Regions from separate parts of the Peptacetobacter sp. AB800 genome, predicted to be linked through region 1. Evidence: riboswitches for the same ligand, from Rfam matches in the RefSeq annotation. Region 1 holds a riboswitch; the other holds the start of a gene.
The links. Region 1 has a riboswitch for S-adenosylmethionine ahead of ACK2WN_RS09470 (methionine ABC transporter ATP-binding protein). Riboswitches for the same ligand answer to the same signal wherever they lie in the genome.
Positions count from the first base shown of each region.

Region 2: linked by a shared signal. The riboswitch ahead of metK (methionine adenosyltransferase) and the one ahead of ACK2WN_RS09470 (methionine ABC transporter ATP-binding protein) in region 1 are both predicted to bind S-adenosylmethionine.

Region 1 covers NZ_JBLOUI010000035.1:1,628-9,785, forward strand. Annotated here, with positions in the region: gene ACK2WN_RS09460 (MetQ/NlpA family ABC transporter substrate-binding protein) at 1-541, opposite strand, end outside; gene ACK2WN_RS09465 (methionine ABC transporter permease) at 750-1,403, opposite strand; gene ACK2WN_RS09470 (methionine ABC transporter ATP-binding protein) at 1,393-2,361, opposite strand; SAM riboswitch class I at 2,451-2,561, opposite strand; gene clpB (ATP-dependent chaperone ClpB) at 3,154-5,748, opposite strand; gene ACK2WN_RS09480 (hypothetical protein) at 5,766-6,359, opposite strand; gene ACK2WN_RS09485 (replication/maintenance protein RepL) at 6,375-6,791, opposite strand; gene ACK2WN_RS09490 (GGDEF domain-containing protein) at 7,047-8,158, shown strand, end outside.
Region 2 covers NZ_JBLOUI010000008.1:38,504-46,661, forward strand. Annotated here, with positions in the region: gene ACK2WN_RS04415 (ATP-dependent RecD-like DNA helicase) at 1-26, opposite strand, end outside; gene ACK2WN_RS04420 (SprT-like domain-containing protein) at 138-509, opposite strand; gene metK (methionine adenosyltransferase) at 625-1,818, opposite strand; SAM riboswitch class I at 2,019-2,120, opposite strand; gene fabZ (3-hydroxyacyl-ACP dehydratase FabZ) at 2,226-2,654, opposite strand; gene ACK2WN_RS04435 (rod shape-determining protein) at 2,736-3,779, opposite strand; gene murA (UDP-N-acetylglucosamine 1-carboxyvinyltransferase) at 3,930-5,180, opposite strand; gene ACK2WN_RS04445 (rhodanese-like domain-containing protein) at 5,560-6,336, opposite strand; gene ACK2WN_RS04450 (DUF956 family protein) at 6,563-6,952, opposite strand; gene ACK2WN_RS04455 (PTS system mannose/fructose/sorbose family transporter subunit IID) at 7,039-7,956, opposite strand; gene ACK2WN_RS04460 (PTS mannose/fructose/sorbose transporter subunit IIC) at 7,978-8,158, opposite strand, start outside.

The DNA.
Region 1 (8,158 bases):
TCATATCTATTACTTCTATATTTTTAGGATTTTCTGTTATATCTACTTTTGTAACTAATTCTTTGTCTGCTAATTTTATTATTCCATTTTTAGCTAATAATTCTAGTGCTCTTGATCCATTTGTTGGGTCATTAGGTATAGCTACTTTTGCTCCATCTGGTAAATCAGCTAAAGATTTTAAATCATTTGAGTATACACCCATTGGTTCTATATGAACTTTTGCTGTATATGTTAATTTATATCCTTTTTCTTTAACTGTTTCTTCTAAGTATGGTATATGCTGGAAGTAGTTAGCATCTAATGAACCTTCATCTAGTGCTGTATTTGGTAGTACATAGTCACTGAATTCCTGTACTTCTAATTCATATCCTTCTTTTTCAAGTATTGGTTTTACTGCTTCATTAAGAATTACTGCATGTGGGTTAGCTGTTGCTCCTACTACTATTTTTTTATCGTCTTCTGCCGATTTTGATCCACATCCTACTACTGATAATGCTATTACTGATGCTATTGCTACTGATAATAATTTTTTTAATTTCATTGTTTTGTCCTCCTAAACTATAGTTCTTTACCTTATGATTTTTATAATTACTGATTATTTTCAGTTTGATGTATATCCTTAGGTTCTGCAGCTACCTAAGGATTTTTTATAATCTCGAATACCTCGAGTTATAGGCTATTGCTTTAAATTTTATTTTTTCTATATTTTAAATCTATTTATCCTAGTTTTATTATATTTTTATGTTTTATTATTTTAGTTTTTTGTATATTACATTTCCTAATGACTGTATTATCTGTACTAATATTGCAAGAGCTACTACTGTGTATAACATTACGTTATCATCAAAGCTCTGGTATCCATAAACTATAGCTACTTTACCAAATCCTCCAGCTCCAACTGCTCCTGCCATTGCTGTACAACCAAGTATTGATATTATTGAAAGTGTTATACCTGATATTATTGAAGGCATTGCTTCTTTCACCATAACCTTCCATATTATCTGAGATTTTGTTGCTCCAAATGATCTTGCTGCTTCTATAAGTCCTTCATCAACTTCATTTAAAGCACTTTCTATTACTCTAGCTATAAATGGTGCTGAACCTATTGTTATTGGAACTATAGCTGCTGTTTCTCCTATACTTGTTCCAACTATTAATCTAGTTAAAGGTATCATTGCTATCATTAATATAATGAATGGGAAACTTCTTAAAATATTTACTATAAATCCTACTATTGAGTTTACTGTTTTGTTTGGGCTTAGCCCATTTGGTTTTGTAAGTACTAGTATAACTGCCATCACAAATCCTATGATTGTTGCTAATACTGTAGGAACCAATGTCATGTATATTGTTTCCCCTAATGCTCCAAGGAATAATTTACTTAAGAAATCGCTAATTGACATTTTCTATTTCCTCCCATCTTATATCTTTATCAGTTAAGAATTTTTTAACTGCCTCTCCATTTTCATTTGGCACGTTTATTATTAAAGATCCAAGTACATCGTCTTTGAATTTTTCAAGTCTACCAAATACTATAGATACGTCTATGTCTAATTCCCTAGCCATACTTGTTATTATTGAATCGTTTGATATGTCTTTAGGGAATAATATTTTTACGTTTGTTCCCTCTGGAAGAACTATATTTTCTTCTCCAAGTAATTTTCTAAGGCCTGCTGTATTTTTTAGGAATATTTCTTCTGTTTCTCCTACTTCTAATACCTGTCCATTTTCCATTATTGCTATTCTTCCACATATCTGTTTTATAACTTCCATCTGATGAGTTACAACTACTACTGTTATTCCCATCTTTTTGTTTATATCTTCTATTAAAGTAAGGATTGATTTAGTTGTATTTGGGTCAAGTGCTGATGTTGCCTCGTCACATAATAGAACTTTTGGATTAAGTGCTAATGCTCTTGCTATTGCAACTCTCTGTTTCTGACCACCGGATAAGTTTCTAGGTTTATCATTTCTTCTTTCCTTTAACCCTACTAATTCTAAAAGCTCCATTACTCTTTTTTCTTTTTCTGCTTTTGAGTATCCAAAGCATTCTAGAGGAAGTGCTACATTTTCAAATACTGTTTTTCTTTCTAGTAGTGAGAAATGCTGGAATATCATTCCTAAGTCTTTTCTTAACTCTCTCATTTCTTTTTCGTTAAGGTCTTTAACCTCTTTGCCATCTACTTTTACGCTACCTTCCTGATATGGTTCAAGTCCATTCATACATCTTAATATTGTAGATTTTCCTGCACCACTGTGTCCTATGATACCAAAAATCTCACCTTCATTTATCTCAATATTCACATCTTTCAGAACTTGCTTTTCCCCAAAGAATTTATTAACATTCTTTACTGAAATCATACTATCTTCCTTCCTTTCCTTGCTTCCATCTCATCAATAAATCTAAAAAAAGCCCGAGTATAAAACTCGGGCATTACTGTACGGATTTATACTCATCTATCAACTGATTATTACTAGTTGCAGGATTTAGCACCGCTGTATATATTTATACCGGTTGCCGGGTTTCACAGGGCCAGTCCCTCCACCACTCTTGATAAGACGTTGTTTATTAATTTTTTCTATTTGATGTTTTGTGTTCATCTATCTTGATTAATACTATATAATTTTTCGTAAATTTTGTCAATACATTTTTTCATAGTTTTTTCTGTTTTCAGAAAATTAACATCACATGCAATTTTTCTTCTTTATTCAATCTATTGAAATTTCAATTGCTTAGTATTTTTTACAATTCAAAAAATTTTTTTATTTTTTATCAGTTTATAAAAGATTTGCAAGTATATAATAATTTTGTTAAAAATTTTTTACAAAAAAAAGAATGGGTCTTCTAAGGGTCCCATTCTACACGCAGATTATTATTTTTTATAATTGATTGTTTTACCACGACAACCAGCCACTTCAAGAAACGTTTTCTTACGGTTTTTATTTTAACATTATTTGCAAACTTTTTCAAAGTTATCTATTTATTTTTATATATTATTTTTTTTATATTTATTTTTTACAATAAAAATGCTGCTGCAAGATATCTATCATAATATCTTAACAGCAGCACTTTTGGTAGGGCTACACATATATCTAATTTAATTTTTCAAGCTTATTATATTTTATCTAATAGCTTTTGAAAACAGGGTACGCCTATTTAACTGTTATATTTATATTATCTCCAGCTCCATCTATTACAACAGTAGATCCATTGTATATTTCGCCTGAGATTAATTTCTTAGCAAGCATAGTTTCTAATGTACCACTGATGTATCTCTTTAATGGTCTAGCTCCATATACTGGGTCATAGCCTTCATTTATCATTACTTCTTTAGCTCCATCAGTAAGTTCTATTTTTATTTCTCTATCTGCTAATCTATTTCTTAATCCCTGCATGAATATATCTATTATCTGTTTGATTTCTTCTCTATTTAGAGGAGTGAACATTATAATATCGTCTACTCTGTTTAGGAATTCTGGTTTAAATCTGTGTTTCATTTCGCTCATTACAACATCATTTACTTCTTCAGTTATGTTTCCACCTGATTCAAGTAAGTACTGACTACCTATATTAGATGTCATTATGATTATAGTATTCTTGAAGTCAACTGTTTTACCTTTGTTGTCTGTAAGTCTACCGTCATCTAATATCTGTAAGAATATATTAAATACGTCTTCGTGAGCTTTTTCTATTTCGTCGAATAGTATAACTGAGTATGGTTTTCTTCTTACAGCTTCAGTTAGCTGTCCTCCTTCTTCGTATCCTACATATCCTGGAGGTGGACCAACTAATCTAGATACTGAGTGTTTTTCCATGTACTCAGACATATCTATTCTGATTATATTATCTTCGCTATCGAATAAGTTTCTAGCTAAAGTTTTTGCAAGTTCTGTTTTACCAACACCTGTAGGTCCTAAGAATATGAATGATCCTATTGGTTTATTTTCATCTTTTAGTCCAGCTCTTGCTCTTATTACAGCATCAGATACAGCTGTAACAGCCTTATCCTGACCTATTACTCTCTTATGTAATTCATCTTCTAGTTTAAGAAGTTTTTCTCTTTCTCCTTCAAGAAGTTTTGTAACAGGTATACCAGTCCATTTTGATACTATTTCTGATATTTCGTCTTCTGTTACATCTTCTTTTAGAAGTGGTGTTTCAGATGCATTTTTCATCCGTTCTTCTTTTTCTTTTATAGATTCTTCTAAGTGAGGTATTTCACTGTATTTAACTTCAGCTGCTTTATTATAGTCGTATTCTCTTTCGTATTTTTCTACTCTACCTCTAGCATCATCTAACTGAGATTTTAAGTTTTTAATTTCTGTTATGTAAGATTTTTCTTTATCGTATTTAGCTGTCATTTCATCATTCATAGATTTTAATTCAGCTATTTCTCTCTGTATATCTATTAATCTTGCTTTACTCTTATCGTCTTCTTCTTTTAGAAGTGCTTCTCTTTCAGTTTCTAGAGTAAATAATTTTCTTCTTATTGAGTCTAGTTCTGTTGGAAGAGAGTCTATTTCACTTCTTATCATTGCACTAGCTTCATCTATTAAATCTATAGCTTTATCTGGTAGGAATCTATCACTTATATATCTATCTGATAATTTTGCAGCTGCAACTATTGCATTATCGTGGATTCTTATACCATGATGTATTTCAAATCTTTCTTTTAATCCTCTTAGTATTGATATTGTATCTTCAACACTAGGTTCTTCTGCTATTACTGTCTGGAATCTTCTTTCTAGTGCTTTATCCTTTTCTATATATTTTCTATATTCGTCGAATGTTGTAGCACCTATGCAGTTTAATTCACCTCTAGCAAGCATTGGTTTTATTAAGTTACCTGCATCCATAGATCCTTCTGTTTTACCTGCTCCAACTATATTGTGGATTTCATCTATGAATAATATTATCTTACCATCAGAGCCCTGAACTTCTTTAAGTACTGCTTTTAATCTTTCTTCAAATTCTCCTCTGTATTTTGCACCTGCTATTAATGCACCCATATCAAGTGAGAATATTATTTTGTCTTTTAGACCTTCAGGAACATCTCCTCTAACTATTCTTTCTGCTAACCCTTCAACTATTGCAGTTTTACCAACACCAGGTTCACCTATTAAAACTGGGTTGTTTTTAGTTCTTCTTGATAATATTCTGATAACACGTCTTATTTCGTCATCTCTACCAATTACTGGGTCTAATTTATTCTTTTTAGCTAAATCTACTAAATTTGTACCGTATTTAGCTAATGCATCGTATGTACCCTCTGGATCCTGAGTATCTACTCTCTGATTTCCCCTTACCTGGTGAAGTACACCTAAGAATGCATCCTTAGTTATACCAAATTCTTTTAATATCTTGCCTGTAGCTGTATTTTTTTCAAGCTCTATAATAGCAAGCATAACGTGTTCAACACTTATATATGAATCTTTGAAGTCCTTTGATATTTCTTCTGCTTTTAAAAGTACCTCGTTTATTCTTCTAGTAGCTGTAACCCCCTGAGATTGAGCTCCTTCCCCATAAACTTTAGGTATTCTATCTAATTCATTTTCTACAGATCTTCTAACTGAATCTGGAGATATTCCCATTTTTTCTATTATATTAGGAATTAATCCATCTTCCTGATTCATTAATGCTGAAAATAAATGTATTGTATCAACCTGCTGGTTGTTATGTCTGACAGCCTCTTGGAAAGCTTCATTCAGACTCTTCTGTACTCTTACTGTCATTTTTTCTACGTCCATAATCTATCCCTCCATTTTTATGCTCTATCATTTATTATTATAGATTTTCTCAAATCTATTAAACTATCTAGAAGATTTTCTCCCCTAGTAGTATCAAACCTTAAATTCATTACAAAACTCTTATCCTCATTGAAAAATCTAAACAAATCATTTGAAGATGCATTTAAATATAGATTTGTATCAATCTGTCTATCCTCTCCAACCATGAGATTGTTGCATTTTTCTAAGAATGAGTTTCTAAAATTCATAGTGTATGCACCTGAATTTTGATCATAGCTGTAAAAGGCTACATTGTTGAATACTCCAATTAGATTAGAGTTTATAAAATTATACATTCTGTTATTGTTGTATATTGATATTTGTTCATATATATACTCCCTAAAAATTGGATGTACGTTTTTTTCAAGCTTTACCGCCAACTCTTGTGGCATTTCAAAGTATATCTTCCAGTACTTTGGATTATCCTTTTCTAAAGTAAGAGCTGTCTTTTGTCTGCCTTTATCTTCAAATTTATATAGTTTACAGATAAAGTTACTTTTTTGAAGAGAAGTTCTCTGTTCTTCAAAAAAGGAATCAAACCACTGGAGTATATTTCTATCTAGCTTCAGCATCTAAATCCCTTCTTCCTATTTATATTTTTTCTTGGATAAGGAATTGTACTCCTCCATTAGCTGATCTCTTTCTGGTTTGCTGCCCTTATAAGAGATAGCTGGGTTTATCATATACTCCCCATTTCTTACCCTCTGAATAAAGTCTCTTTTCTTCAACTTTGTAAACAATGTCGAAAGAGATGTTTTCGGATAATCAAAGATTTCTGCCATTTCATCTAAAGTCATTCTTATCTTATTCTCTCTATCCATAGCTTCTATAAGCATAAGTGGAATTAAATCTTTTTTTGTATAAGACCCTTCTACAACCTTGACGAAATTTTTTAAGCATATATTTGAATACTTATCCTTCTTGGGTACGAGGTTTCTACTTTCTGTATATTTTTGATCTACATCAACTTTTGATGAACTATTTATCTCAAGCACTTTACTCACCTCGTTTCTTCCTCTTTCGTTAACCCTATCATAGTCCTTTTTTAAATGAATGTCAAAGCAAGTTTTTGTGAAAATTTATCTCTTGCGCTAACTTTTATTTATCTCATAGATAAACTTTTTAATTTTAGTAAACCTAGTATTTTCAACGGCTTGAGTTTAATTTTAAAAAAATATCAATTTTTTTGAAAAAAAATTTTTAATAATCGTTATGTGCTATAATTATCTTAATAAAATTATTTGCAAGAGGTGTTTTTTATGGCGGGGGATTTAATTTTAACAAGTCAAAAGTTAATATTAAGCACAAATTATATGCTTTTTTTATACGGATTATTTACAATTTTTATGTTTTCACTTTTAGATAGGTATATGAATGAAGTAAGCTCTATGGATTTTTTATATCTAGGATTATTTGATGCAATGGTGGCTCTTCCACTATTTTCATTTAAATATCCTGATACAAGCTATGGATTTTTATTTTTAGGATTATCTATAATTCCTCTATTAAAACTTTATCAGGCATATTGTAATAGTAAATACTTTCATTTTATAAAGCTAGTTAATAGATTTGCAGTTGTCGTTACGATTGCAGTATTTTTATTAGATAATGTATCTATTTTCCCAGTAGAACATTCTGATACTTTTATTTATATAATACTTTTTATTGGTTTACTGCTTACTACATTTTTAGCTGCAAATATATATAGAGAAAAAAGTATTACCCCTATTTTTTCTTCAGCTAATTTAATACTTATACTTAGCATAGTAGGCGGTGCTTTGGGTGAAAGTATAGAGATAATAATTTTAGGAATTTTAATATTCTCAATAGTGGCTACAGTTGCCCTTATTGATAATTTTGTAAAAGAATACAGAAATAAAACATTGATATATATGAGAGAAAAACTAGTATATAAAGATATCCTTACATCAATGAAAAATAGGCAGTCTTTTGAAAAGCAGTTAACAGAAGATGATAAAAATATAAATGATTTTAATTCATATTGGGCTATTTCTATAGATTTGTCAGATATTAAATACGTAAATAATAATTTTGGTTATTCTCATGGGGATAAATTAATACAAAATTTAGCAGATAGTATAGAAGATACTTTTGAAGATATCGGCAACTGTTTTAGAATAGGTGGTGATGAGTTCATTATTCTTATCAAAAACGAACCTAAAGAAAAAGTTGAGAGATATATAGAGTTATTCCAATCTGTGGTATCTTCTTACAACAAACTACACGATATTAAAATGATTACTTCTTTAGGATATGACTCTTATAAATTTGGTTATGATAAATCTATATTTGATTTAGTGAGTAGAACAGATTATATGATGTGTAAAAACAAAAGAAGGTTTAAAACATC
Region 2 (8,158 bases), on a different contig from region 1:
GTTATTAATCCTTCTATTCTCTCCACTTTTTCACCTCCTATGTTATAAATCTATATTTTTGTTTTCTATTTATATTTTCACTGCATATAAGATTAATTATACTAATTGTAGGAGTTTTTTTCAAACATAAGTTCGTTTTAACACACTTTATCTCCATTTTTTCTCATTACAGCTTTTCCTGGAGCTCCTACTAATTCACATATATTTTTAAATCTTCTATCGTGTCCACAAGCTTCTTTGTGAATTTCATTAGCTGCATAATGTGCGTATTCATGCCTAATTATCCCTATTACAGTCTTTTCATCGTACTCTCCAGATACCGTCTTTGTTGAAAATTCAAAACAAACTGGTACTATTTTCTTGTCTTCTATCTTAAATTTATACATTCCAAGACTTCTTGTCATTCTCGGATTTATTTTTATTGGAAGTTCAGATCCCTTTTTACCAAGAATTCTATCCATCTTTTTCATTTCTTTTCTTATATCTTCTACTGTCCAAGATTTACCCATGACAACTCCCTCCTTTTATACATATCTATATTTATAATAATATATTTTTCTAAAAAAAATGCATACACTTATCAATCGAAAAAGTGTATGCATCTAAAATTCTAATTAATTTTTATTATTCACCTAGAGCTTCTTTTCTAAGTATTTCAGCTTTGTCAGTTCTTTCCCATGGAAGATCTATGTCAGTTCTACCAAAGTGTCCGTAAGCTGCACACTGTTTGTATATTGGTCTTAAAAGGTCTAAGTCTCTTATTATCGCACCTGGTCTTAAGTCGAAGTGTTTGTTTACTAGTTCAACTAGTTTTTCTTCAGAAACTTTTCCAGTTCCGAATGTATCAACGAATATAGATAGAGGTCTAGCAACACCTATAGCGTATGATAATTCTATTTCACATTTGTCTGCAAGTCCAGCTGCTACTATATTTTTAGCAACATATCTTGCTGCATAAGCTGCAGATCTGTCAACTTTTGTTGGGTCTTTACCAGAGAATGCTCCACCACCATGTCTAGAGTATCCACCGTAAGTATCTATTATTATTTTTCTTCCTGTAAGTCCTGTATCTCCCTGTGGTCCACCTACAACGAATCTTCCTGTTGGGTTTACATAGTATAATGTTTCTTCATCAAGAAGTTCTGCTGGTATAACAGCTTTTATAACGTGTTCTATTAAGTCTTTTCTTATCTGTTCAGTTGTTACATCTTCACTGTGCTGAGTAGATATTAATATTGTATGAACTCTTACTGGTTTATTGTCTTCGTATTCTACAGTTACCTGAGTTTTTCCGTCTGGTCTTAAGTATTCAAGAAGTCCAGATTTTCTAACTTCTGTTAATCTTCTAGATAATTTGTGAGCTAAAGATATTGGTAATGGCATAAGTTCTGGAGTTTCATTACAAGCAAATCCGAACATTATACCCTGGTCTCCTGCTCCTACTTTTTCTATTTCTTCTTCAGTTACTTCTCCTGATTTACTTTCTAATCCTTCGTCAACACCCATTGCTATATCGCCTGACTGTTCATCTATAGATGTTATAACTGCACAAGTGTCACAGTCAAATCCGAATTTAGCTCTTGTGTATCCTATTTCTTTTACTGTTTCTCTAACTAATTTTGGGATATCAACGTATGCTGATGTACTTATTTCCCCTGCTACTAATACTAATCCTGTTGTAACTGTTGTTTCACATGCAACTCTTGATTTTGGATCTGCTTCTAATAATGCGTCTAGTATTGAGTCTGATATCTGGTCACAGATTTTATCTGGATGTCCTTCAGTTACTGATTCTGATGTAAATAAATGTCTTGCCATTCTTTCTTTCCTCCCTTTTCCTTTAAATTACCTTTTTATATTACGTCGTCTTCCTATTATGGATTTCTCCAATTTTCTTTTTATTATTCTTTATGTTAGTTATTGTATTTATCTATTTGCGTTAATTTGCAAAGAATTTTTATAATAAAAAAACCTCTTCACTAAAAGAAGAGGTTAATTATGCATAACTAATTAACATAACCTCATCTTTCAGGATAAATCCTGTAGGAATTAGCACCTTTTCCCTTGTGGGTGGTTGCCGGGCTTCATCGGGCCTGTCCCTCAGCCTCTCTTGATAAGGTAATCAAGATTGTCTATTTTTTCAACGAATTTAATTTTATAATAGATTATATCTTTTGTCAATATAAAATTCAAACCAAAAGATAAATTATTATTTTTAGATAATTTTATTTTTCTGTAAGTGCAAACATTAATTCTCCCTTGCACACTAATTCACCGTCAACATAAGCTGTGGCATCTGCTTTTCCTATGTTTCTCTTTAAGGCCTTCATTTCTATTTCCATAGTTAATGTATCTCCTGGTCTTACTTCTCTTTTAAATCTTACTTTATCTATGCCAGCAAATACGCCTAGTTTCCCCTTGTTTTCTTCAAGAGACATCATAGCAACTGCACCTACCTGTGCCATAGCTTCTATTATTAAAACGCCTGGCATTAGAGGGTATTCTGGGAAATGCCCCTGGAAAAATGGTTCATTAGCAGTCACATTTTTTATACCTACTGCTCTTTTTCCCTCTTCAAGTTCAACTATTTTATCTACTAAAAGAAATGGATATCTATGTGGTATTATTTCCTTTATCTGATCAATATTTAACATATCTTTCTCCAAATTACTCTATTTTAAATTTGAGGAGTTTAGATACTAAACCCCTCAATCCTCTTTACAATTTGATATTTATTATTTTTCTTCTGCTGGCATTGATTTGAAAGATCCACCAGTTTTTAATACGTCTAATGAACTTAATGCTGCACCAGTACCTGTTGCAACACAAGATAATGGATTGTCAGCTATTTTAACTTTTATTCCAGTTCTCTGTTCTATTTTCTTGTCTAGTCCGTATAATAGTGATCCTCCACCAGTCATAACTATTCCTGATTCACTTATATCTGCAGCTAATTCAGGTGGTGTTTTTTCAAGTACAGAGTGAGTTGTAACAACTATCTGTTCTACACATTCATCTAAAGCTTCTAATGTTTCTGCTGAGCTTATTTCAACAGTACATGGAAGTCCTGTTATCTGGTTTCTTCCTGTTACTTTCATGAATTTTTCTTCTTCTCTCTTGAATGCACTACCTATTTCCATTTTAACTTTTTCAGCTGTTCTTTCACCTATTATAAGGTTGTGCTGTTTTTTCATGTATTTTGTTATTGCGTCGTCAAATTTATCTCCACCCATTTTTATAGAGTCGCTGACAACAGCTCCACCAAGAGATATTACTGCTATATCGACAGTACCACCACCGATATCTATTATCATGTTTCCACTTGGTTCACCTATTTCTATTCCTGCACCTATTGCAGCAGCTATAGGTTCTTCTATAACATAAACTTCTCTAGCTCCAGCCTGTTTTGTAGCATCTTCAACCGCTCTTTTTTCAACCTCTGTAACGCCAGTTGGTACACATACCATTATTCTAGGCATTACTATTTTACCGAAGCCTTTCTTTTCTACTATTTTTTCAACAAAATATTTTAACATTTTTTCTGTTGTATTGTAGTCAGATATAACACCATCTCTAAGAGGTCTTATAGCTGATATATTAGCAGGTGTTCTACCTATCATTCTTTTTGCTTCTTTACCAACCGCTAATATTTCATTTGTTTTATTATCTATTGCAACTACTGAAGGTTCTTCAAGTACTATTCCTTTTCCACTCACATATACTAAGACATTAGCTGTCCCTAAATCTATTCCTATATCAGCACCAGATACTTTTGCCATTTCAAAAACTCCTTTGTCATTTAAATATTTTTTGCTAAATAAATTTAGCTATATACTCAATTATATCATATTTTCAAATTATTATTATCTTGTAAATCTATTATTTTTCCGCATTATTAATAAACCTTAGGTATTTTCCAATTTTAAATATTATTCAACTATTTCTATGTTTCCACCTAAAGCTCTTATTTTTTTGTCTATATCCACATAACCTCTCTGTATATGGTATATTTCACCTATCTGTGTTTCACCTTCTGCTATAAGTCCACATAATATAAGTGCTGCACCAGCTCTTAAATCAGTTGCATTAACTTTAGCTCCGTATAATTTATCAACACCATTTACTATAGCGCTTCTTCCTTCTATTTTTATATCTGCTCCCATTCTGTTGAATTCAGCAACATGCATAAATCTATTTTCAAATACAGTTTCTATAACAACTGCTGTACCATTAGCTATTGTAAGCATTGCCATAAACTGTGCCTGCACATCTGTTGGGAATCCAGGATGTGGAAGTGTTTTTATATCTATTGGTTTTAATACTTCTGGTCCTATTACTCTAACCGCATTTTCCATTTCGATTATTTCACAACCAGTTTCTCTTAATTTTGCTATTATTGGTTTTAAGTGTTCCATAAGTACGTTTTCCACAGTTATATCACCTTTTGTCATAGCTGCTGCAACCATATATGTAGCTGCTTCTATTCTGTCAGGTATTACTGTATGTTCAGCACCTTTTAAAGATTCAACACCTTTTATTTTTATTGTATTTGTTCCTGCACCTTTAACATTTGCTCCCATTTCATTTAGGAAGTTAGCTAAGTCAACTATTTCTGGCTCTTCTGCTGCATTTTCTATTATAGTTGTTCCTTCTGCTAATGCTGCAGCCATCATTATGTTTTCTGTAGCCCCTACTGATGGGAAATCAAGGTATAATTTGTTCCCAGTTAGTTTTTCTGTTTTTGCTTCAACAAATCCATGATCTATTTCTACTTCTGCCCCTAATGATTTAAATCCTTTTAGATGTAGGTCTATAGGTCTTGTTCCTATAGCACATCCTCCTGGCATAGATATTTTTGTATGGTTAAATCTAGCAAGTAAAGGTCCCATCACTAAGAATGAAGCTCTCATTTTTCTAACTAGTTCGTATGGTGCTTCACAAGTAGTTATATTGCTTGCATCTACTGTTAAAGTAGTTCCTTCATATGTTACTTCAGCACCTAAATGTCTTAAAAGATCTGATATAACATGAACATCTCTAAGATTTGGTACTCCTTTTAAAACTGATTTCCCTTCTGCAAGTAATGTAGCTGCTATTATTGGTAATACAGCATTTTTTGCTCCGTCTATTTTAACTGTACCTCTTAAAGGTTCACTCTTTTTAACTATTATTTTTGGCATATTTTTTCTCCTCTAACTTTTATCTATATTTAATTTGGCTATCTCTCATATTTATATATTTATTCTATCGTCTAGTATTTTTATGTTTATATTCTATTTTAATACACTGTTTTTTAGTGTATTTATGTTTAATTTTTATTTTTATCGTATTCTTTATTATATAATAATTTTCTAAAAATTTCATTACTCTTGATGAGTTTGTAACCTTTTTTAATTAGTCGCAAAATTTGAATCATTTCATCATTTATCTACAATTCAACATTTTACGCCTTATCAATTATATCACTTTATGTAAACTTTATGAAGGGATTAACAAAAAAAAGACTGTATTTTTATAAATACAGTCTTTTCTAAAAAATAATCTATTATTCTATTTTAATTATTCACCTTTAACTAGGTTGTATTCGTACTGTTTAACACCGTCTGCATTGTAAACATCTGTAAATCCATTGTCTACTAAGAACTGTGCTAATTTTCCACTCTTGTTTCCTGAGTTGCAGTATACTATAACCTTTTTGTCTTTGTACTGTTCTAATTCACCTAATTTATCTTCAGCTTCATCAACGAATACGTTTATAGCACCATCGATATGTCCTTTAGCGAAATCTTTAGCATCTCTAGCGTCTATTACTACAGTGTTAGCAGTATCTTTCATTGCTTCTACTACTTCATCACCTTTCATAGTTTTAACTTCTGCTTTTTCTGCTTTAGGTTCTTCTTTACCCTGAACTAATTCATATTCATACTGTTTAACACCATCTGCATTAGAAACATCTGTAAATCCGTTGTCTACTAATAACTGTGCTAATTTTCCACTCTTGTTTCCTGAGTTGCAGTATACTATAACTTTTTTATCTTTATACTGTTCAAGATCACCAAGTTTAGATTCAGCTTCATCTACAAAAACATTTAATGCTCCTTTTATATGTCCAGCTTCGTATTCAGAAGCATCTCTAGCATCTATTACTACAGTGTTAGCATCTTTCATAGCTTCCACTACTTCGTCACCTTTTATAGTTTTAACTTCTGCTTTAGCCTGTTCCTGCTGAGTATCTTCTTTTGGAGCTTCTTCCTGTTTACTACATCCAACAGCACCTATAGATAATACTAATGCTGCACCTATTGCTAGAACTTTAAATTTTTTGTTTAATTTCATTTTGTGTCCCTACCTTCCATAGTTGATATGCGTTCTTGCTTTAATTATAACATATAAAAACATTTTTTTACGATTTTAATCTTTTTAATTTATAGTTAATAACTATAGTATAACCAAGTAATATAGTTTTGGTAAATATATAATTTATTCATTTATTCATAAGTTTTACTTATGAATATTTTTTGCATAAAAAAAAGTGTATTTTCATACACTCTAATTTATTTCTTTATTTTTCATTTTTATTTTTTATTCTAAATAATCTTTTCAACCCACGTCCTATTACCTGGAAGAAAGTCAAAGATTTTAATAATTTGTCTGATTCTATATATTTGTTTACAGCTCTTAAAGTAGCTTTGTTATCTCTTGTAGAAAAGCTATATGTTCCATTTTCTTTGGTAACTATTGCAAAACGAGATATCCATTTTCCACGAAAACTTACAGATCCAAGTACATGATCTACTTCTGTCCAAGGAATCTGAATGTAATCATTTACATTTTTTTCATTATAGAATTCAAACGCTTTATCACCAATCATTACATTTCCGTAGCTAGTTAAACCTAAAAATGATGTTGCAGGTACTGTATAGTCTACTTTTGTATTCATTGATTGTGCCATAAAACACCCTCCTAAAAATTATTATATTTAAAGAAAAAGCTCAGATAACTGAGCTTTTCCTTTGTAATATATTTGAAAATATTTAATTACATTATACCTAATAAGTGAGCACCTATACCAACTATGAATAATGCTATGATTATTACTATTGGAGATACATTTTTCTTTAATAACTTACAGCATAATAATGTTAATAATAAAGCTGCAAGTCCAGGTATTAACTGATCTAAGTTAGCCTGTAATGTAGTTGTTTTAACTACATCTAGAGCATTTCCACCTAATGAGTTATACATTGTAAGTGCCTGTTTTATACCTTCTGCTCCAGCTGGTAAGCTAGCCCAATCTATGTAAGCACCTTCAGGCTGTGTAACCTTAGAAACTATTGGAGTAAATGATATACTTACCCAACGCTGAACTAGAGAACCTATTATGAACATACCAAGTATTGAAGCTCCCTGAGTTACTTTTCCTAATAATCCACCAGATAAATCCTGTGCTATTGAGTTACCAACTTTGTATCCGAATTCCTGAGTGTACCATAAGAAAGCAACACGGATTATGTTCCATGCTAAGAAGAATATTAGTGGACCAACTATATTTCCACTTAATGCTAAAGATGCACCTAATGCACCAAGTATTGGTCTTAGAGTGAACCAGAATACTGGGTCACCAACCCCTGCTAGAGGTCCCATCATACCAACTTTAACACCCTGTATTGCCTGGTCGTTAACTTCAGCACCATTAGCTCTTTCTTCTTCAAGTGCTAATGTAACCCCTATAACTGGAGCTGATACATAAGGATGTGTATTATAGAATTCCATGTGTCTTTTTAAAGCAGCAACCTGGTCTTCTTTATTTGTATATAATTTTTTGATAGCTGGTATCATTGAATAACACCATCCACCATTCTGCATACGTTCATAGTTCCAAGAACCCTGAAGGAACTGATGACGCCAAGCAACAGACATACGGTCTTTTTTAGTTAATGTTTTTCTTTCTGCCATTTTTCTTTTCCTCCTTCAAGATTAATATTCATTTAATATATCGCCAAGTGGATCTCCAGAACCACCATTTCCATTACCACCGTTTCCAGCACTTTCTTTTAGTCCTAAGTATAATAGAGCTAAAGATATACCTATTGTACCTAATGCTATAAGTGTTAACTTGTCTATAGCAGCTAAAACGAATCCTAGAGCGAAGAATGGC